Linked DNA regions of Variovorax paradoxus. Each later gene encodes a partner of the first gene's protein in a complex. Links are inferred from orthologs where the notes say so. Each region holds a gene or a part of one and is shown on either strand. Other genes may lie near its edges.

Region 1 (10,256 bases):
TGTTCGTGGGCCTTGCGGGCTGAGCAGCCTTCAGATGGGACTGGGAAGCGAGCCTGTGACGCGCCTGGAGAAAACGGCTGCACGCAGTCTCGCCGGCCGATGCCTGTGCGGCGCCGTCCGCTACACGGTGGCCGATGAATTCGCCTATGCACTGAACTGCCATTGTTCCGACTGCAGGCGCGCCACTGGTTCGGCCTTCAAGCCTTTTGCCGGCATCGAGCGGCACCAGCTGGCCATTGCGGAAGGACAGGACAAGCTCCTGGTTTTCGGCGAGAAAGATGCCGGCGACATGCACTGCGGACAATGCGGTTCGCTTCTCTACTCGGTGGTGCGGGACGGCACGTTCGTGCACGTGACCCTGGGCACGCTGATCGACAATCCGTCCATCCGCCCGAACGCGCACATCTTTGTCGGCTCCAAGGCACCGTGGTTCACGATCACGGACGACCTGCCCCAATACAACGAGCACGTCGACGCCGGCTGAGCCTCCGCCCGTTTCTACGCCGCCGGTCCGCCGCGCTTCAGCGGCAGCCACAACGTAAACAGCGTGCCTTCCAGCCCCGAGCGCCACGAGACGGCGCCCCCGACCACCTGGGCACGGCGCTGCTGGTTCTGCATGCCTCGTCCGCCGGCCTCGCTCATCGCCTTCTCGACGTCGAAGCCCTGGCCGTTGTCCTCGATGGTCACCCGCACGCCCGAGGGCTCTGCCGCGGTGCCCACGCGGATCTCGGTGGCGCGGGTGTGGCGCAGGATGTTGGCGATGCTCTCCTGCACGATGCGCAGGATGTGCAGCGCGCTGGTCGGGTCGAGCCAGTCGAGCGCGGGAAGCTCCTGCACGTTCCATTGCAGGGCGACACCCGAACTCTCGAGCCGGGGTCCCAGCCGGTAGCGCAGCGTGGCGAGCAACAGCAACAGGTCGTCTTCGAGCGGCTCCATCGAGTCGATGGTCAGCTTCAGGTCGTCGAGGCAGCTCTTGAGCAGCTGCGAAACCTTGTCGTCGCTCATGCCGCCACCCTCCACCGAGCGAATGGCGCTGATCAGCGAGGAGCCGAGCCCGTCGTGCATGTCCTGCATCAGGCGCTGGCGCTCGTCGCTGATGGTTTGCAGCTTCTCGACCTCGCGCAGCCGCTGGTGGCTGCGGTCGAGCTCGGCTTCGCGGGCCCGCAGGCGTTGCGCCAGGCTGGCGTTGACTTGCTCCACCTCGGCAATGGCGTTGACGTAGCGCCGGTACATCAGCGCTCCGAACACGATGAACGTGACGGCGTTGGTGTACGCCCCCAGGTACCAGCCCTCGGGGCTGACGAAGTTGTTCTGCAGCAGCCAGTCGGACACGCCCAGCAGCACGCACACGCCGATGCCGGCGGCCACCAGCCGCCCTTCGCTGGAACGCCGCCAGGCACTCACGCCGCCCACCACCGCAACGGCGACCCCCATCAATGCCGCGCCGATGTAGATCAACGGCGTGACCTGCGGGGTGTTCCTCAGGATGGCCAGCCCCGGCAGCGTCAGAACGCCGATCAGCACGGTCCACCCAACCACCGCAAAGGTGAGCCATCCGAGCGGCCGGCCGTGCAGCTGGCGCAGCGCGAAATGCACCACCGCGACCAGCCAGAACAAGGAATTGACGGTGAGCCAGGCAAACCAGTCGTTGGCAATTGGAACGCCGACGTAGAAATGCAGGCTCCGCAGGAAGGACGTGGTCGCCAGGTTGAAAAAGAGCAGGTAACCCGTGTCGTGGCGGCGCTTGAACCACACGAACAAGGCGAACACGCCGACCGCCATGAAGGCCGCGCTGAGCATCGCCGGCAGCTCCTGCTGGAGCCACTGCCGCATGCGGTAGCGGCCCTCCAGCGCTCCCACGGGCCCGAGCCACAGCGATGAGACCGCCACCTGCGCGCTTCGCGAGTGCTCCAGCCGCAGCAGGATCTCGTTCAACGGTGCGCCGTCGGGCGTCTTGCCCAGCAAGACCCACAGCGGCGTGCGCGTGCTGTTCCAGAGCGGACCCTGCACCTGCGCGCGCTGCACCAGCCGGCCGTTGGCATACACCGCGATGGACCCGTCCGTCTTGATCCGCGCGCCGTACAACCCCAGCGGCGCCAGGGTGGCGGGCAGGTTGCGTGCGGAAAGCCGGAGCCATGTGGTGCGGGTGGCGCCCGCGTTCGATGCGCTGTCGGCCTGGCGCAGCAAGGCAATGGGGAGGGCCAGGGGCAGTTCGACCGGTTGCCAGGCGAGCGGCAAGGCCCTGCTGTCCACGGCGAGCGGCAGTTCCTGGATGGCCGGCGTGTCTTCCTCCTGCCAGTCGGCCTGCGTCATGTGCAGAGCCGCCGACTCGTGCTCGGCATCGGTCGCGCTGAAAAAGGCCACCATGACCAGCAGCAGCGCCAAGGAGACGACGAGCACCGCGTTCGCCCAGAAGGAGGCGAGGCGGTATCTGGAGAAGTGATTCAACTCAGAACGAAGGGATGAATATCCGCAAAGAGCGTTCGGCCTCGAAGAGGGTGCAGTACACGGAGGTTCGTTGACGAACTGTCAACATTTTCAATGTGTTTGAGGCGGCTGTTCCCTTTTTCGGGCCCTGGCAAACCTCGTCAATACAGAAGGGGCGAGTTCGGAGATTCGCGCCGTGTAACCATTCGCCTGCTGCAAATTCGCTCGAACTGCAACAAATTGTGCATTTGTGTGAACTAATCTACTATTCACCAAGCGGGATCGTTGGCACTATCCGGTCCGTTCCATCCTCGTTTTATTTACATCTGTCGCCATTTTCCATGAAAAATCCTTCTTTCCTCCTCGCAGCAGTTCTTGCCGTCACGGCCACCAGCGCCGCATTCGCGGCCACGACCACCTCCACGTTCCAGGTCCTGATCACCGTGAACAAGGCCTGCTCGGTCGTCGCCGGCACGGCATCCAACATCGATTTCGGCTCGGTCAATTCCTCGGCCACGGCCCTGTCTGCTTCCAGCAACATCAACGTCACCTGCTCCAAGTCGACGCCCTACAACGTCGGCCTGCTGCCGTCGAACAACAGCACCACCGGCGCCGGCGTGATGAGCCCCGCCGTGGCTGGCCCGGACACTGTCGCCTACCAGCTCCGCTCGGTGAGTGCGACCGGTCCCGTCTGGGGCAGCACCGCCACGGCCACCGCCGTGGGCAACGGCGTGGCAGGCACCGGCACCGGCGTGGCGCAAACGATCCCCGTGTTTGCCACCGTCGCGAACGCCAACGTGACGCCTGGCGCCTACCTGGACACCGTGACGGTCCAGGTCAACTACTGATCGATTGCCCGTGCACCCACTGCTGCGTTACACCGCTGTCCTCGCGCTCGCCTTCGCGCACGTGGTCGCCTCGGCGAGCGGACTGCAGGTTTCTCCGGTCACGCTCACGCTCCAGGCCGCGCAGAACGCCGACGGTCTCTGGCTCAGCAACACCGGCGACGGCGTGGTGCACGCCCAGGTGCGTGTCTATCACTGGACACAGGAGAACGGCGCCGAAAAGCTGACGCCCTCGCGCGAACTTCTCGTAAGTCCGCCGGTGGTGCAGCTGGGCGCGTCCGAACGGCAGCTGATTCGGGTCATTCGCGCGGGGGTTCCCGCCGGCATGGTCGAAAACTCGTACCGGCTCATCATCGACGAGCTGCCGGTCGAGGTGAAGGAGGAAAAGAAGGGCCTGCAACTCGTGCTGCGCTATTCGGTGCCCATCTTCATCGCGGCCGCCGGCGCGCAGTCACCCGCGCCCCAGCTGACATGGTCGCTGCGCCGGGAGGACGGCCAAGCGGTGCTCGAAGTCGCGAACAGCGGCGGCATGCATGCCCAGCTCGCCGATCTGGATTTTGTCGATACCGTCGGCCGCCGCACCCCGGTGCATGCCGGCCTGATGGGCTACGTCTTGCCCGGCGCGCGCATGCGTTGGCCACTGAAGACATCCGCCGAGGCCTTCGCGCTTGGCGGCGTTCTGGAAACGAAGATCAATGGCAACGCGACGCAGGAAAACATCCCGCCGCTCCCACGCGCCCGCTGAGCGCCTCCTGCCACTGCTGCTTCTTTCCGGTCTGATGTCTTTCGCCGCTCAGGCTGAGAACGCTGCAGCCGTCTCGAGCGCTCCGGCCGTCGCATCCGCGGAAGGCAACATCGCCGGCCCCGGCGGCAGCGACCTCTATCTGGAACTGAGCCTCAACGGAAATCCGCAGGGGCTGGTTCACTTCGGCCTGCGCGGCCAGGAGCTGTGGGCCAGTGCCGCCACGCTGCGGCAGTTGGGCTTCGTGCTGCCGGCTGGCGTGGCCGATCCCGTGCCGCTCAAGAGCCTTCCCGGCGTGCAAATCAAGTACGACGCCGCGAGCCAAAGCGTTGCGATCCATGCCGCCGCCGATGTGCTGCGCCTGCCCACGACCGTGGTCGATACATCGACCCTCGTCGCGTCGAAGGCCACCGCTTCGCCCGGCTTGCTGCTCAATTACGACCTCTATGGCACGCAGGGCCGGAACAACACGTCGAGCCTCAACGCGCTGACCGAACTGCGTGCGTTCAGCGGAAGCGCGGTGTTCAGCAACACGCTGATGTCGCGCGCAACCCGCATCGACGGCGAAGGCTGGAGCCACGACTCGGTCCGGCTCGACACCACCTGGAGCAAGTCGTTCCCCGATGAAATGCTGACCCTTCGGGTGGGCGACACCACCACGGCCTCGCTGCCATGGTCGCGCTCCACCCGGATCGGCGGCATCCAGCTGTCGCGCAATTTCGCGCTGCAACCCTATCGCACCACCACGCCGCTGCCGGCGTTCCTGGGGTCGGCCACGCTGCCCTCGCAGGTGGAGCTCTATATCAACGGCATGCGCCAGTACACGGGCCAGGTGCCGGCGGGGCCGTTCCAGCTCAAGACGGTTCCAAGCATCAATGGCGCCGGCAATGCCCAGGTGGTTCTTACCGACGCCTTCGGCCGCGCCACGACGCTCGATTTTTCGCTCTACGACTCGCAGCGGCTGCTGCAGGATGGCCTGTCCGACTGGTCCGTCGATCTCGGCATGGTGCGCAAGAGCTACGGCCTGCGCTCCTTCGACTACGGCAGCGACGCGGCTGCCACCGGCACCTGGCGCTACGGCGTGAGCAACAGCTTCACGCTGGAAACGCACGGCGAGGCGACCAAGGGGCTGGTCAAAGGCGGCATCGGCGGTGCATGGCTGCTCGGACAAAACGGCGTGCTGGCGGGCGCCGTGGCGCACAGCAGCTACGGCGGCAAACAAGGCTCGCTGCTCAACCTGGGCTACAGCTGGCGCGACAACCGCTTCAACTTCCTGGTCGAAGGCACCCGCACACGCGGCGAGTACCGCGACATCGCATCGCTCTACGGCAGCCCGCCGCCGCGCGGCTCGGGCCGGGCGTCGGTCGGCTACACCACGGACGGCTTCGGCAGTTTCGGCCTCAGCTACCTTTACCTGCGCTATCCCGCGCAGGAGGCGACGCGCCTGGCGAGCGTCTACTGGTTCAGGGCGGTAGGCCGCAATGCCTCGGTGAATGTGAGCCTCAACCAGAATCTCGACAACCGACGGGAGCGCAGCCTCTTCGTCGGCTTCACCTGGGCGCTGGACGGCAACGTCACGGCCAGCGCCGGGCTCCAGCGCGAGGGCGACCGCACCGTCTACACGGCCGACGCGCAGAGCTCGACGCCGGGCGAAGGCGGCATCGGCTGGCGCGCCGGCCTGCGCCAGGGCGGAGGCCAGAATGGCGGGCAGGCCGAAATCGACTACCTGGGCCGCTACGGCCGCGCGATGGCCGGCATCAGCGTGCTCGGTGACAGCCGCTACGCCTACGCGGGTGCCACCGGTTCGATCGTGTTCATGGGCGGCCAGCCGTTTGCGGCGCGGCGCATCGACGATGCGTTCGCCGTGGTCTCCACCGACGGCATTGCCGGCGTGCCGGTGAGGCTGGAGAACCGGGACATCGGCACCACCGACGGCAACGGCATGCTGCTCGTGGCGCCGCTCAGCGCCTACCAGAACAACCAGCTTTCGATCGACCCCATGCAATTGCCCGCCGACGTGAGAATCCAGCGCGTGAAGACCGTCGCCACCCCGAGCGACCGCGCCGGCACGCTGGTGCGCTTCGGCATCACGCCGATCAGCGCAGCCGCGCTGCTCCTGGTGGACGAGGCGGGCAAGCCCCTGCCGCTGGGCAGCCGCGTGCGCGCCAACGGGACGGGTGGCGAGCCCGCCCTGGTCGGCTTCGACGGCGCGGTGTACCTCGAATCGCTCGAGCCCCGGAACACGCTCGACGTGCAAACACCCGGCGGCCGTTGCCGGGCCAGCTTCGACTATCGCAAGGAGGGTGCCGGCATTCCCCAGATCGGCCCCGTGCGCTGCACCAGGGAGGCCAAGACGCCATGAGCTTTCTGACCCGGACTCTGCAGGCGCTGCGCCTGCCCATGCTCTGCGCGCTGCTGTGGTGGCTGCCGGCGGGGAGCGCGCAAGCGGCGGTCAGCTGCACCGCTACGATGACGAACCTGGCTTTCGGCACCGTCGAACTGGTCGACGGAGCCGCTTCGTCGTCCGTCAACGCCACGCTGAACTACACGTGCACCAACGACGGCACCGCCGCCGTGCAAGCCAGGGTCTGCTTCAACATCGGCGACGGCAACCAAAGCCTCGGGAACTTCAATCCCCGCACGATGAAGGACAGCGCCGGAAACATCTTGAATTTCCAGCTCTACCAGTCGACGAGCGGCACGGTCTGGGGCTCGAACGGCAACGGGGCGGTGCCGAACCCGTTCATTGCCACGATGAGCATTGCTGCCCGGCCCTTCCTGGGCGGCGTGACAAGCGTGTCGGGAAGCACCACCATGCGCGGGCAACTATTGGCTCTCCAGAGCACGGTGCCTCCAGGCACGTACCAGGACGACTTCGCCGGAGATCACACCTCGATCACGCTCTCGTCGAGCACGAGCGCCATGCCGACGACCTGCAACACCATCCTGCCGGACAAGTTCGCGTTCGTGGTCAGCGCAACGGTCGCCAAGAGCTGCCTGGTCACAGCCGATCCGCTGAACTTCGGCACCATCAACGGCCTGCCGGGCCAGGCCGACAGGGACCAGACCAGCACGATCAACGTCACCTGCACCACGCCCACCCCGTACACGGTCGCGCTGACTCCTTCGAACGGCTCGACCACGGGCGCAGGAACGATGACGCCGACAGGCGGCGTGCCCGGCAACGCCGACACGGTGCCCTACCGGCTCTACCGCAATGCCGCGCGCACCACCGTCTGGGGCAGCGTCACGGGCACCAATACCGCCGCGGGAACCGGCAACGGCGCCGCCCAGGCGCTGACCTTGTATGGCCGCGTTCTGGGCACCAGCGCCAACGTGCGGCCGGACAGCTACCGCGACGTCGTGACGGTCAGCGTGACCTACTGAGCTGCGCCGGCAAGCAAGCCGGTGCGGAGAAACCTGCTAGCCATTGGCAGGTTATAGGTAAAGAATGGCACGGACGGCCTTCATTTTCCTGCGACTCTGCCGATAAACCAGGACAGGGCATCAATGCGATGCCCTCCACCCGGTGCGACGAGAGGAGGAGTTCCAATGTCCGGAAACATGTCCGCTGCAGGTGCAACCGCCCTGCGCCCGACGCGTATAGCGCCATCGCTGGCTGCCGCCGGCATGCTGCTGCTCTTGCTGCCGCTGCCGCTGCGGCTCAGTTCCGCGGAGCCGACGCACGGCATGAACAGCGCCAATGCCCGGTTCAACGTCTCGATGGTCGTTCTCCCGACGTTCAAGGTGCTCGAGGTCACGCCAGTCAAGGGCGGACACGAATACCGCGTCTGGACCAACCTGAAGTCGGTGCTCATCAAGGGCCGCGAGTACCGGTTCGACAAGATCGGCGAAACGACGCTCATGGTGGCCGGAACCGATGCCGACGGCCGCGACAGCCTCGCTTCCGCCTGGCAAGGCGTCGTCGGTGCGATGGCGGCAACCTCGGGCTCCGCTCCATCGCAAGCTGCCGCCCCGGCCGGCGACGGCAGCAACGCGATGCGGGTGACGGTGGTCTACTGACAGGAACAGCAAAACAAAAAGGCCCGCAGCCAATGAGCTGCAGGCCTTCTGCCGGCAAATTCCAAGGGATCGATTTTCAGAACGGAATATCGTCGTCCATGTCGTCGAAGCCCGACGACGACTTGGCCGGCGCCTGGCGCGGTGCGGCCGCCGGAGCGCGCGGTGCCGCTGCGGGTGCACGGGGGGCGTAGCCGCCACCACCACCGCCGCCGCCACCACCAGCATTACCGCCTTGCGAGTAACCGCCACCACCGCCACCTTGCGAATAACCGCCATCGTCCTCGGGACCGCCCGACGGGCCGCCCTGGCCTTGGCGGCTGCCCAGCATCTGCATCTGGTCGGCGCGGATTTCGGTGGTGTACTTTTCGATGCCGTCCTTGTCGGTCCACTTGCGCGTGCGCAGGCTGCCTTCGACATACACCTGCGAACCCTTGCGCAGGTACTGGCCGGCAATTTCGGCCAGGCGGCCGTTGAAAACGATGCGGTGCCACTCGGTGGCTTCACGCATTTCGCCGCTTTGCTTGTCTTTCCAGCGATCGGTGGTGGCCACGGTGACGTTCGCGACCTGGTCGCCGCTCGGGAAGGTACGCATTTCGGGATCGCGACCCAGGTTGCCGACGACGATGACTTTGTTGACCGATGCCATATGCACTGCCCCTGATAAGTAGATGAAGGAGGAGGAAAAGAACCCTCGATTGTGCCCGATGCGGCCGCCCAGGTGCCGCCGCCCCGGGGGCCCGAACGCATGGGCAGGGAGGGCTTCACGAAACCGCCTCAACCCGCCCCCTCGCCATGAAATGCCGCTCGGACTATCATGTCCGGTTGCCCTCGGACGATCGCCCCCTTGAATTCCAAAGCCACTGAAGACTTCGCCGCCGACGAGGAAAGCGCACGCGACGCGAAACGCGAACGCGACACCTACCTCGGCGCCGTGCTGGCGCAGCAGCGCATCAGCATCCGCGGTGCGCGCACGCACAACCTGAAGAACGTCGACCTCGACATTCCGCGCAACAAGCTGGTGGTGATCACCGGCCTGTCGGGCTCGGGCAAGTCGAGCCTGGCCTTCGACACGCTGTATGCCGAAGGGCAGCGGCGCTACGTCGAGAGCCTGTCGGCCTATGCGCGGCAGTTCCTGCAGCTCATGGACAAGCCCGACGTGGACGTGATCGAGGGCCTGTCGCCTGCGATCAGCATCGAGCAGAAGGCCACCAGCCACAACCCGCGCTCCACTGTGGGCACCGTGACCGAGATCCACGATTACCTGCGCCTGCTCTATGCACGCGCTGGCACGCCCTACTGCCCCGATCACCACCTGCCGCTGCAGGCGCAGACGGTGTCGCAGATGGTCGACGCCACCCTCGCCATCCCCAATGAGCCGCGCCTGATGATCCTCGCGCCCGTGGCGCGCGAGAAAAAAGGCGAGTTCCTCGAACTGTTCGCGGAGATGCAGGCCGCTGGCTACGTGCGCTTCCGCGTCGATGGGCAAACCTACGAATACAACGACCTGCCCAAGCTCAAGAAGACCGAAAAGCACGACATCGACGTGGTGATCGACCGGCTGCGCGCGCGCGCCGACATGCAGCAGCGCCTGGCCGAGAGCTTCGAGGCCGCGCTTCGCCTCGCCGAAGGCCGGGCCATTGCGCTGGAACTGGGCGCCGAGGGAGCTGCCGACAAGGAACACCTGTTCAACGCCAAGTTCGCCTGCCCGATCTGCCACTACTCGCTGTCGGAGCTCGAGCCGCGCCTGTTCTCGTTCAACTCGCCCGTGGGCGCCTGCCCGAGCTGCGACGGCCTCGGCCACCGTGAGGTGTTCGACCCGGCACGCGTGGTGGCCTTCCCCACACTCTCGCTCGCGAGCGGCGCCATCAAGGGCTGGGACCGCCGCAACAGCTACTACTTCAGCATGATCGAGAGCGTGGCGAAGCACTACAAGTTTGACGTCGACGCGCCCTTCGAATCTTTGCCCGCCTCGGTGCAGCAGGTGCTGCTGCACGGCTCGGCGGCCGAAGAAATCAAGTTCAACTACACCATGGAGTCGGGCAACTTCGCGGGCAAGAAGCTCACGAAGAAGCATCCCTTCGAGGGCATCATCCCGAACATGACGCGGCGCTACCGCGAGACCGATTCGGTGATGGTGCGCGAAGACCTCGCGCGTTTTCGCAACCTGCAGCCCTGCCCCGACTGCGGCGGCTCGCGCCTCAGGCCCGAAGCGCGCAACG
Region 2 (10,395 bases), 2.2 Mb from region 1 along the record:
GTGTGGTTGCCTTCAGTCACCGTGAGTTGCACCAGCCGCAGCCGTTCGACTGCGCGGGCATGCGCCAGAACCGCAAGCACCAGCCGCCGGCCGAAACCGACCCCGCGTGCGGAAGCCGCCACGGCCATGCCGAAGAGCGTGGCCTTGTGGCGGGCGCGCTGCCGCGCGTCCAAGCTCAAACCCGCCGCGCCCACCAGCACGCCCGACTCGTCGAAAGCGCCGTAGACCACGCTGGCCTCGTTTGCATCCGAACCCAGCCGCTCTTCCCACCAGCGAAGCGGCAGACCGGAGCGCTCCTCCACTGTGGTAGTGAAGGCGCTGGGGTGCTTGGCATAGGCGCCGAGCATCAAGGCGCGGTAAGCCGTGGCGTCGGCGGCCACAAGGCGCCGGACGGCGCTGTGGTCGTTTTCGCTTTCAGAAGCGGACACAGACGGACTGCCTTTCCTGCAGCACGGCCTCCTGGCCGAAGCGCTGCTTGTAGGTGCCGATGATGTCGGCGATGGCGGCATCGTCCTCGGGACTGCGTGGATGCAGCAGCACCACGAGCTTTGAGGGTTCGCGCACCACGCCGCCCGAGGCGCCACGCCACTGCCCGGCCGCATCGAGCACCGTCAGTCCTTTGGGGAAGACGGGTGTTACGACGGTATCGAGGAACGCGGCCCACTGTGCGTCCGACACTTGTCCGCCGGCGGGAATGGCACGGCCGAAATACAGCGCGTCGCGCTCGAAGGCTGCGAAGTCCGTAGCGCAGGCTTTCGAGTCCTCGGGTGCAAATGGCAATGCGCCGCATCCGGCGAGGATGACCACCACCGCCAAAGCGGCCACCAGGCGCAATCGGGTGACGACGGACGGCATGGCGCAGTTCACTTGGGTCCGTGGATTTCAGGCTTCGGGCGCAATGGCCTCGGCATACTCATAAAGCGCACCCAGGATTTCTTCGCCCCGCTCATCCGCGGTTTCGGACAGCGCATCGACTTCGCTGAACAACATTTCGATGGTGCGCGCGCCGCCCTCGCCCTTGAACAGCCGCGCGACGCGCAGCGCCTCCCAACGCTCGGTTTCCTCGGGGCTGAGCAGCTCGGGCCAGTTGCGCGCGCGGTAGCGAAAGAGAATTTCCTCGAGCCGCCCGTCGTCGAAACCGGTGCGGTCTTTTGCCAGCTCTTCGGGCGAGAGCGCGCGCAGCTGGTTGAGCCGCCGCCGGTCGGCATTGCCGACGAAGCCGCCGTAGAGGTCTTCGTCGACGTCGGGCGCGGCCTCCTTGGGACGGGCGTACACCTGCGACCAGATGGCGCTCATGTCGGGCAGGTCGCGTGCGATGGCCGCGTGGCGCATGGCCGCATCGAGATCGACGTTCCAGCGCTCGGCCATGGCGGGTGCCAGCGTGCGCAGGTTGCCGACCACCATCGGCGACTTGTTGAGGTGAATGCCCTTGACCGGCAGGCGGACCACGCCTTCGGGCAGGTCGGCGGTGCGCGTGAAGAGGCGCAGGCGCAGCGTCTCGACATCGAGGTCGCGCAACTCGCTCGGATCGTGGGCCAGGTCCCAGGCAATGAGCTCGTTCTTGTTGGTCGGATGGCTGGCGAGCGGCCACATCACGCCGAGGCATCCGCGCTCGACCGGGAACATGCCCGAAATGTGCAGGAAAGGCTTGGCCGTTTCCCGCATGGCCGGCAGGCCGAGTTCGCTGGCCACGCGGTCTTTCTTGTGCAGGCCGAAGGCGAACTCGAACAGCTTGGGCTGCTTGTCCCGGATGAGCCGCGCCAACGCGATGGTGGCGCGCACGTCGGACAGCGCATCGTGCGCCGACTCGTGCAGCAGGCCGTTGGCGCGCGCCAGGTGTTCGAGCTTGAAGCTGGGCTTGCCGTCTTCTTTCTTCGGCCACTCGATGCCCTCGGGCCGCAGCGAATAGGTGAGGCGCACCACGTCGAGCAGGTCCCAGCGCCCGCAGTCGTTCTGCCACTCGCGCGCATACGGATCGATGAGGTTGCGCCAGAACAGGAACCGCGTGACCTCGTCGTCGAAACGGATGGTGTTGTAGCCCACGCCGATGGTGCCGGGCTGCGAAAAGGCTTTTTCGATCTGCGCGGCAAAGGCGTTCTCGGGGATGCCGCGTTCCAGGCAGAGCTGCGGCGTGATGCCGGTGATCAGGCAGGCCTCGGGGCTGGGCAGGTAGTCGGGCGCCGGCTTGCAGTAGATCATCAGCGGCTCGCCGATTTCGTTCAGCTCGGCGTCGGTGCGAATGGCGGCGAACTGCGAAGGCCGGTCACGGCGCGGCACGGCACCGAAGGTTTCGTAGTCGTGCCAGAGAAAGGTGTGGTTCATTCAGAGCAAGGGAGAAAACAATCGTGCAATCGCGTCGCCGAGGCGGCGCCAGAAACTTTGCTGGCGGTGGGCGCGCACCGCGCCGGAGCTGTGGAGGTCCGTTTCGAACTGCGCGGCCAGGGGGCGTGCCAGCTCGGGGCCATAGACCACCGCGCTCACCTCGAAATTCAATCGGAAGCTGCGATTGTCGAAATTCGCGGTACCGATCATCGCGCAATGGTCGTCGACCACCAAGGTCTTGGAGTGCAGCATGCGCGCCTTGTACTCCCACACCTTGACGCCGGCCGCAATCAGCTCGTCGAAGTAGGAGCGCGCGGCCGCGCTCACAATGGCCGAATCGCTGCGGCGCGGCACCAGCAGCCGCACGTCGACGCCGCGCAGCGCCGCGCTGGTCAGCGCCATCATGGCAGGCTCGCCGGGCACGAAGTACGGCGTGGTGAGCCAGGCGCGTTCGCTCGCCGAATGAATGGCCTCGACGTGCATGCGGTGGATGGGCTCCAGCATGTTGTCGGGGCCGCTGGTCACGATCTGTACAGGAATGTCGCCGGCCTCGACCTGCGGCAGCATGGCGCCCATCAGGTGGTCCATCTCACGGAGATCTTCGCCGGTGGCATAGGTCCAGTCTTCCAGGAAAGTGGTCTGCAGCCAGCGCACCGCGCTGCCCTCGATGCGCAGATGCACGTCGTGGTAGGCGTCGGGGCGCGTTCGCTTGTCTTCCTCGTCGGTGATGTTGACGCCGCCGGTAAAACCTACGCGCCCGTCGCACACGACGATCTTGCGGTGCGTGCGGTAGTTGGTCACCGGGCGCAGGCGTCGGCCGATGCGCGTGTCGTGGAAGAGCGCAACCTGCACGCCCGCGGCAACAAGCGGCGCCATGAACTTGCGGCCGATGCGCTTGGAACCCAGCGCGTCGAGCAGCAGGCGCACGGACACGCCCTGCCCGGCGCGGTCCACGAGCAGGTCGCGCAGCGCCGTGCCGATCTGGTCGGGCTCGAAGATGTAGTACTCGAGGTGGATGTGGTCGCGCGCCGCGCGCACGGCATCGAAGATGGCGTCGAAGGTACGCGCACCGCCCGAAAGCAGCGCCACGCCCGTAGCGCTCGAAACCGGCAGCCCGCAGGCCGCGGTGCCCAGTCGCGCCATCTGCTGCAGCGCCGGCGGCGCGTTCTGGGCCGCATCGCGCACACGCGCCAGGTCGGCCTGCGTGTGCGCGCTGGCGCGGCTGCGCAAACGCTTGACCCGCTGCTTGCGCAGGCGCTGCGGCCCGAGGAAGTAATAGATGACAAAGCCCGCGAACGGCAACAGCGCCAGCGACAGGATCCAGCTCATGGTGGAGACCGGCGCGCGCTTCTGCATCACGATCCAGACCGACAGCACGGCGATATAGCCGCTCCAGGCCAGAGAGAGGCCGGTTTTCCATTCCTGACTGAGCTCGGGGAGGATCAAAGTAAAACTGCGTACGAGGTAAATGCCGGCCCCAAAAAAAAAGGCCGGCAGCGAATGCTACCGGCCTTTTCAGTGTTGCCAGAAATACCGCGGAACCGGCTTTGCCGGCCCCGCTTTAGCCTGCGGCGGCTTCTTCGGCTTCAGGCTTGGACTTGCCTTCCTTCTTCGGCAGCGGCTGGATGTCCAACTGCACTTCGCCCTTGTCGTCGATGTCGACCGACAGGCGGCCGCCGTCGATCAGGCGTCCGAACAGCAGCTCGTCGGCCAGTGCACGACGGATCGTGTCCTGGATCAGGCGCTGCATCGGGCGCGCGCCCATCAGGGGATCGAAGCCCTTCTTCGCGAGGTGCTTGCGCAAGCCATCGCTGAACGTGACGTCGACCTTCTTCTCGGCCAGCTGCGTTTCGAGCTGCAGCAGGAACTTGTCGACCACGCGCAGGATGATCTGCTCGTCGAGCGCCTTGAAGCTCACGGTAGCGTCCAGGCGGTTGCGGAACTCGGGCGTGAACAGGCGCTTGATGTCGGCCATTTCATCGCCCGCCTGGCGCGGGTTGGTGAAGCCGATGGTCGCCTTGTTCATGGTCTCGGCGCCCGCGTTGGTGGTCATCACGATGATCACGTTGCGGAAGTCGGCCTTGCGTCCGTTGTTGTCCGTCAGGGTGCCGTGGTCCATGACCTGCAGCAGCACGTTGAAGATGTCCGGGTGCGCCTTCTCGATTTCGTCGAGCAGCAGCACCGCGTGCGGCTTCTTCGTGATGGCTTCGGTCAAGAGGCCGCCCTGGTCGAACCCGACGTAGCCCGGAGGCGCACCGATCAGACGGCTCACCGCATGGCGCTCCATGTATTCGGACATGTCGAAGCGGATCAGCTCGATGCCCATGATGTAGGCGAGCTGCTTGGCCGCTTCGGTCTTGCCGACGCCGGTGGGGCCGCTGAACAGGAACGAACCGATCGGCTTGTCCTCTCGGCCGAGGCCCGAACGCGCCATCTTGACCGCGGACGCCAGCACCTCGAGTGCCTTGTCCTGGCCGAACACCACGCTCTTCAGGTCGCGCTCGATGGTCTGCAGCTTGCCGCGGTCGTCGTTGCTGACGTTGGCCGGGGGAATGCGCGCGATCTTCGCGACGATGTCCTCGACCTCGGTCTTGCTGATGGTCTTCTTGCGCTTGTTCGCCGGCAGAATGCGCTGGGCGGCACCGGCCTCGTCGATCACGTCGATGGCCTTGTCGGGCAGATGGCGGTCGTTGATGTACTTGGCGCTCAGCTCCGCCGCCGCCTGCAGGGCCGCCACCGCGTACTTGACGCCGTGGTGCTCTTCGAAGCGCGACTTCAGGCCTTTCAGGATGTCGACGGTTTCCTGCACCGTCGGCTCGACCACGTCGACCTTCTGGAAACGGCGCGACAGGGCCGCATCCTTCTCGAAGATGCCGCGGTACTCGGTGAAGGTGGTGGCGCCGATGCACTTGAGCTGGCCGCTCGAGAGCGCCGGCTTCAGCAGGTTCGACGCGTCGAGCGTGCCGCCCGAAGCCGCGCCCGCACCGATCAGGGTGTGGATCTCATCGATGAACAGAATGGCGTTCGGCTTGTCCTTCAGCGACTTGAGCACGCCCTTCAGGCGCTGCTCGAAATCGCCGCGGTACTTGGTGCCGGCCAGCAATGCGCCCATGTCGAGCGAGTAGACCTGCGCCTCGGCCAGGATTTCGGGCACGTCGGACTGCGTGATGCGCCATGCCAAGCCTTCGGCGATGGCGGTCTTGCCCACGCCGGCCTCACCCACCAAGAGTGGGTTGTTCTTGCGCCGGCGGCACAGGATCTGGATCACGCGCTCGACCTCGTATTCGCGGCCGATCAGCGGATCGATCTTGCCGTCCTTGGCGAGCTGATTGAGGTTCTGCGTGAACTGCTCGAGAGGCGAAGCCTTCTCGTTCTTTTCGCCGCCGCCCTCTTCGCCCTCGCCCGAAGACGACTCGCTGCTGCCCTTGACGGCTTCAGGCGGATCGCTCTTCTTGATGCCATGGGCAATGAAGTTCACCACGTCCAGGCGGGTGACGCCCTGCTGGTGGAGGTAGTACACCGCGTGCGAATCCTTCTCGCCGAAGATCGCGACCAGCACGTTGGCGCCGGTGACTTCCTTCTTGCCGTTGCCGGTGGACTGCACATGCATGATGGCGCGCTGGATGACGCGCTGGAAACCCAGCGTGGGCTGGGTGTCGACATCGTCGGTACCCGCCACCTGGGGCGTGTTGTCCTTGATGAAGTTGGTGAGCGACGCCCGCAGGTCGTCGACGTTGGCCGAGCAGGCGCGCAGAACCTCTGCGGCGCTCGGGTTGTCCAGCAAAGCGAGCAACAGATGCTCCACGGTGATGAACTCGTGGCGCTGCTGCCTGGCCTCGACGAAGGCCATGTGCAAGCTGACTTCCAGTTCCTGGGCAATCATGTGATTTCCTTTTGCCTTGCTGTAAATATGTTCTCAGATGGGTTGGAGCTTGCGCAATTCAACTGGTTCACGCAACAGGCTCGCTCACGCACTGCAGCGGATGTCCGGCCTGGTGCGCCGCCTCCATCACCTGGTTGACCTTGGTGGCCGCCAGATCGCGGGAATAAACCCCACAAACGCCGCGGCCATCGAGATGAATCTTTAGCATGATCTGGGTCGCGGTTTCGCGATCCTTGTTGAAATATTCCTGCAGGACGACGATGACAAACTCCATGGGGGTGTAGTCGTCGTTCAGCATGACCACCTGGTACATCTGGGGCGGCGCGGTTTTTTGCGGCCGCCGCTCCAGAACGACCGAATCTCCGTCTTCCCCGCCCGGTTTCTGGGCCGGCGGAGTGCTGGGAGTCTTGGGAATTCTCGTTGCCATAAAAAAGATTCTATAGAGCGTGCAAGCACCGTGCCGGCGCAAGAAGACTTGGTGGCGCGTAATCGACAAATCAAGGGGCTTGCGTCGTGTGCGACACCACAAACGATGGAAAAAATTCCGCCGTTCGTGAGAACCACAGTGCAAATATTACGCGGCACCCGCTCCGAGAAAAATAGAGTATTCGGCGCAAGGTGTTCCATTTCGCCAACCTGCTCTGATCTGGTCGAAGCCGCAAGAAGAAAAGCCCTCGAGACCGGGAAGATCTGGAGGGCCTGGCTTCATGGCGCCTGGGCGCCGGAATGCAATTACATGTGATCGATCATCACCTGGCCGAAGCCCGAGCAGCTCACTTGCGTGGCGCCGTCCATCAGGCGCGCGAAGTCATAGGTGACCTTCTTGCTGGCAATCGACTTTTCCATCGAACTGATGATCAGGTCGGCGGCTTCGGTCCAGCCCATGTGGCGCAGCATCATTTCGGCCGAGAGGATTTCGGAACCGGGGTTCACGTAGTCCTTGCCGGCGTACTTGGGAGCGGTGCCGTGGGTGGCTTCGAACATGGCGACGGTGTCGCTCAGGTTGGCGCCCGGGGCAATGCCGATGCCGCCGACCTGCGCAGCCAGCGCGTCGGACACGTAGTCGCCGTTGAGGTTCAGCGTGGCAATCACGCTGTATTCGGCGGGACGCAGGAGAATCTGCTGCAGGAACGCGTCGGCAATGCTGTCCTTGACGGTGATTTCCTTGCCCGTCTTGGGGTTCTTGAACTTCATCCACGGGCCGCCATCGATCAGCTCGGCGCCGAATTCCTTGGCGGCCAGGTTGTAGGCCCAGTCGCGGAAGCCACCTTCGGTGAACTTCATGATGTTGCCCTTGTGCACGATGGTGACGCTGGGCTTGTCGTTGTCCACTGCGTATTGCAGCGCCTTGCGCACGAGGCGCTCGGTGCCTTCCCTCGACACGGGCTTGACGCCGATGCCGGAAGTGTTGGGGAAGCGGATCTTCTTGACGCCCAGCTCGTCCTGCAGGAACTTGATGAGCTTCTTGGCCTTGTCGCTTTCGGCTTCGAATTCGATGCCGGCGTAGATGTCTTCCGAGTTCTCGCGGAAGATGACCATGTTGGTCTTGTGCGGCTCGCGCACCGGGCTGGGCACGCCTTCGAAGTACTGGATGGGGCGCAGGCACACGTAAAGGTCGAGTTCCTGGCGCAACGCCACGTTCAGCGAGCGGATGCCGCCGCCGACGGGCGTGGTCAGCGGGCCCTTGATGGAAACGACGTAGTCGCGCACGGCGTGCAGCGTTTCTTCGGGCAGCCAGACGTCCGGGCCGTAGACCTTGGTCGACTTTTCGCCGGCATAGACTTCCATCCAGTGGATCTTCTTCTTGCCGCCGTAGGCCTTGGCCACCGCTGCATCCACCACCTTGAGCATCACCGGCGTAATGTCCAGCCCCGTGCCGTCGCCCTCGATGAAGGGAATGATCGGCTGGTCAGGCACATTGAGCGAATTGTCGGCGTTGACCGTGATCTTCTGACCTTCGGCCGGGACTTTGATGTGCTGGTAGCTGGACATGAGGGGAAACGACTCCGGGAGTGACGTAATTCGGACGACTGTCTGCGAATTCAGACAACGACGGGGAATCGCTGTACAGCCCGCGAACAAATCGCTGTACATTTTAGACGCAACCCATCAGCGGGCGTTTGTCAACCTTCGGGCCAATGGGTTCGTTAGTGGCTGACCTTCTGCTCGCCGGGAGGCGTTTCCAACCAATTCTCGATAGAGGAATCATCAATGAGCAAAATTCTCGCAGTCATGATCGCTGGCCTGTTCGCCGCTGGCGCCTACGCCCAGAACCCCACCGGCACCACGCCTGAGCAAGGGAACGCTACCAACAGCAAGTCCCAAGCCCGCGCTGAAGCGAAGAAGGCCGCCAAGCCCGCAGGTCAAGTGGCTGCTCCCGCTGGCGACATCGCCAAGACGCCTGAAGCCGGCGCCATCGGCACCGACAAGGCTGCAGCGTCTGGCGAAAAGCGCGCCGAAACGCGCGACCAGCGTCGTCGCAACAAGGACGGCAGCGTCAAGCGCAAGTCGACCCAAGGCGGCACGCCGAAGTAATTCGGCCAGTCTCGGAAAAAACGCTCTCCGGAGCGTTTTTTTTCGTCCGCAGCAAGAAGACGGCTGTCAACCGGGGCGAGCGGCTGCCGCGTTGAATGTTCACCTCCACAGGGAGGTGGTCCATATCAACAATCTCAAAGGATGTCTCTCATGAACAAGCTTATCGCAGCCCTCGTGGCCGGTCTCTTCGCAGCCGGTGCATTCGCTCAGCAAACCGAACCCGCTCCCAAGGCCGATGCGCCTGTCGCGGCCGCCGCTCACAAGGCGAAGGCGCCAGTCAAGCACGCCGTGAAGAAGCACAAGGCGCGCCATCACGTGGCCAAGGCGCACACGGCTGCAGCCAAGAAGGTGTAAGCTTCCAAGCTCACCGGCAATGCCCGCATCAGCGGGCATTTTTTATGGGCCCCGCGCCCTTGAACCCGCCCTGAAAGAAGCCCCGATGTTTCAGCGTTTCGCCGCCCTGCTCCTGCTCGCCGCCGCCCTGACAGGCCCCGCGCAGGCACAACAGCAACCCCAGACCGATCTCGCACGCACCCAGTTGTCCGTCGGCCTGTACAAGATCGACGCGCAGGTCGCGCAAACGCCCCAACAACGGGAAATCGGCTTGATGTTCCGCAAGGAGATGCCGCAGGCCGAGGGCATGATCTTTGTCTTCGACCAGCCGGCGACCCAGTGCTTCTGGATGAGAAATACGCTGCTGCCGCTCACCGCGGCCTTCGTGGCCAACGACGGCCGCATCGTCAACCTGGTCGACATGCAGCCGATGACCGAGAATTCGCACTGTTCCGAGGAGCCGGTGCGCTTCGTGCTCGAAATGAACCAGGGCTGGTTCGCCAAGAAGAACATCAAGAAAGGCGCCAAGCTGGGCGGCGAGCTCTTTGCCGCCTCGAAGCGCTGAGCACCCGTCGCCCTGCCACGGGCTCACGAAAAAGCCGACCTTCCGGTCGGCTTTTTCAATGGGGGAAACCGGTTCAGCCGAAGTTCTTGGCGGCGAAGTCCCAGTTCACCAGCTTGGCCAGGAAGGTCTCGACGAACTTCGGGCGCAGGTTGCGGTAGTCGATGTAATAGGCGTGCTCCCACACGTCCACCGTCAGCACCGGGGTGTCGCCGGTGGTCAGCGGCGTACCGGCGGCGCCCATGTTCACGATGTCCACCGAGCCGTCGGCCTTTTTCACGAGCCAGGTCCAACCCGAACCGAAGTTGCCCACGGCCGACTTCACGAACGCTTCCTTGAAGGCGTCGTAGCTGCCCCACTTGGCATCGATGGCCTTGGCCAGCGCGCCGGTGGGAGCGCCGCCGCCCTGGGGCTTCATGCAGTTCCAGAAGAAGGTGTGGTTCCAGATCTGGGCGGCGTTGTTGTAGATGCCGCCGCTGGACTTCTTGACGATGTCCTCCAGGGGCATCGACTCGAACTCGGTGCCCTTTTGCAGGTTGTTCAGGTTCACCACGTAGGCGTTGTGGTGCTTGCCGTAGTGGTACTCGAGGGTTTCCTTCGAGTACTCGGGTGCCAGCGCGTCGAGGGCGTACGGCAGGGGTGGGAGCACATGTTCCATGGTTTTTTCTCGTGGGTTGGTTGCGGGGAATACAGGATTCTAGAAAGGAATTACGCACCCGGCGTCGGACGCGGTCCCGTTTCGCCGGGCGTGACTGTCAGG

What was found.
Region 2: the proteins of ssb (region 1) and sbcB are in contact, whole or in part, in a crystal structure (PDB 3C94), measured with the Escherichia coli proteins. The link is inferred for Variovorax paradoxus from one-to-one orthologs.

Annotation. Positions count from the first base shown.
Region 1 is NZ_JAUSXG010000001.1:4,933,024-4,943,279, forward strand. The notes cover bases 6,899-9,759. They hold ssb (single-stranded DNA-binding protein), read right to left. Parts: upstream 8,684-9,759; coding sequence 8,114-8,683; downstream 6,899-8,113. Other genes in these bases: QFZ42_RS23525 (Csu type fimbrial protein), read left to right, coding at 6,899-7,401; QFZ42_RS23530 (hypothetical protein), read left to right, coding at 7,567-8,037; uvrA (excinuclease ABC subunit UvrA), read left to right, coding at 8,852-9,759. Also shown: QFZ42_RS23495 (YebC/PmpR family DNA-binding transcriptional regulator), read left to right, coding at 1-23; QFZ42_RS23500 (GFA family protein), read left to right, coding at 35-484; QFZ42_RS23505 (sensor histidine kinase), read right to left, coding at 499-2,385; QFZ42_RS23510 (Csu type fimbrial protein), read left to right, coding at 2,769-3,275; QFZ42_RS23515 (fimbrial biogenesis chaperone), read left to right, coding at 3,286-4,017; QFZ42_RS23520 (fimbria/pilus outer membrane usher protein), read left to right, coding at 4,052-6,376; more of QFZ42_RS23525, read left to right, coding at 6,373-6,898; more of uvrA, read left to right, coding at 9,760-10,256. UniProt on the Escherichia coli protein: Plays an important role in DNA replication, recombination and repair. Binds to ssDNA and to an array of partner proteins to recruit them to their sites of action during DNA metabolism. Acts as a sliding platform that migrates on DNA via reptation.
Region 2 is NZ_JAUSXG010000001.1:2,754,650-2,765,044, forward strand. What follows is about bases 103-3,102. They hold sbcB (exodeoxyribonuclease I), read right to left. Parts: upstream 2,323-3,102; coding sequence 883-2,322; downstream 103-882. Other genes in these bases: QFZ42_RS12935 (GNAT family N-acetyltransferase), read right to left, coding at 103-428; QFZ42_RS12940 (DUF3574 domain-containing protein), read right to left, coding at 415-855; cls (cardiolipin synthase), read right to left, coding at 2,323-3,102. In the rest of the region: more of QFZ42_RS12935, read right to left, coding at 1-102; more of cls, read right to left, coding at 3,103-3,768; ATP-dependent Clp protease ATP-binding subunit ClpA, read right to left, coding at 3,884-6,205; ATP-dependent Clp protease adapter ClpS, read right to left, coding at 6,273-6,632; icd (NADP-dependent isocitrate dehydrogenase), read right to left, coding at 6,938-8,197; QFZ42_RS12970 (cell envelope biogenesis protein TolA), read left to right, coding at 8,417-8,740; QFZ42_RS12975 (hypothetical protein), read left to right, coding at 8,891-9,094; QFZ42_RS12980 (DUF192 domain-containing protein), read left to right, coding at 9,180-9,638; QFZ42_RS12985 (superoxide dismutase), read right to left, coding at 9,712-10,293; xseA (exodeoxyribonuclease VII large subunit), read right to left, coding at 10,344-10,395. UniProt on the Escherichia coli protein: Degrades single-stranded DNA (ssDNA) in a highly processive manner.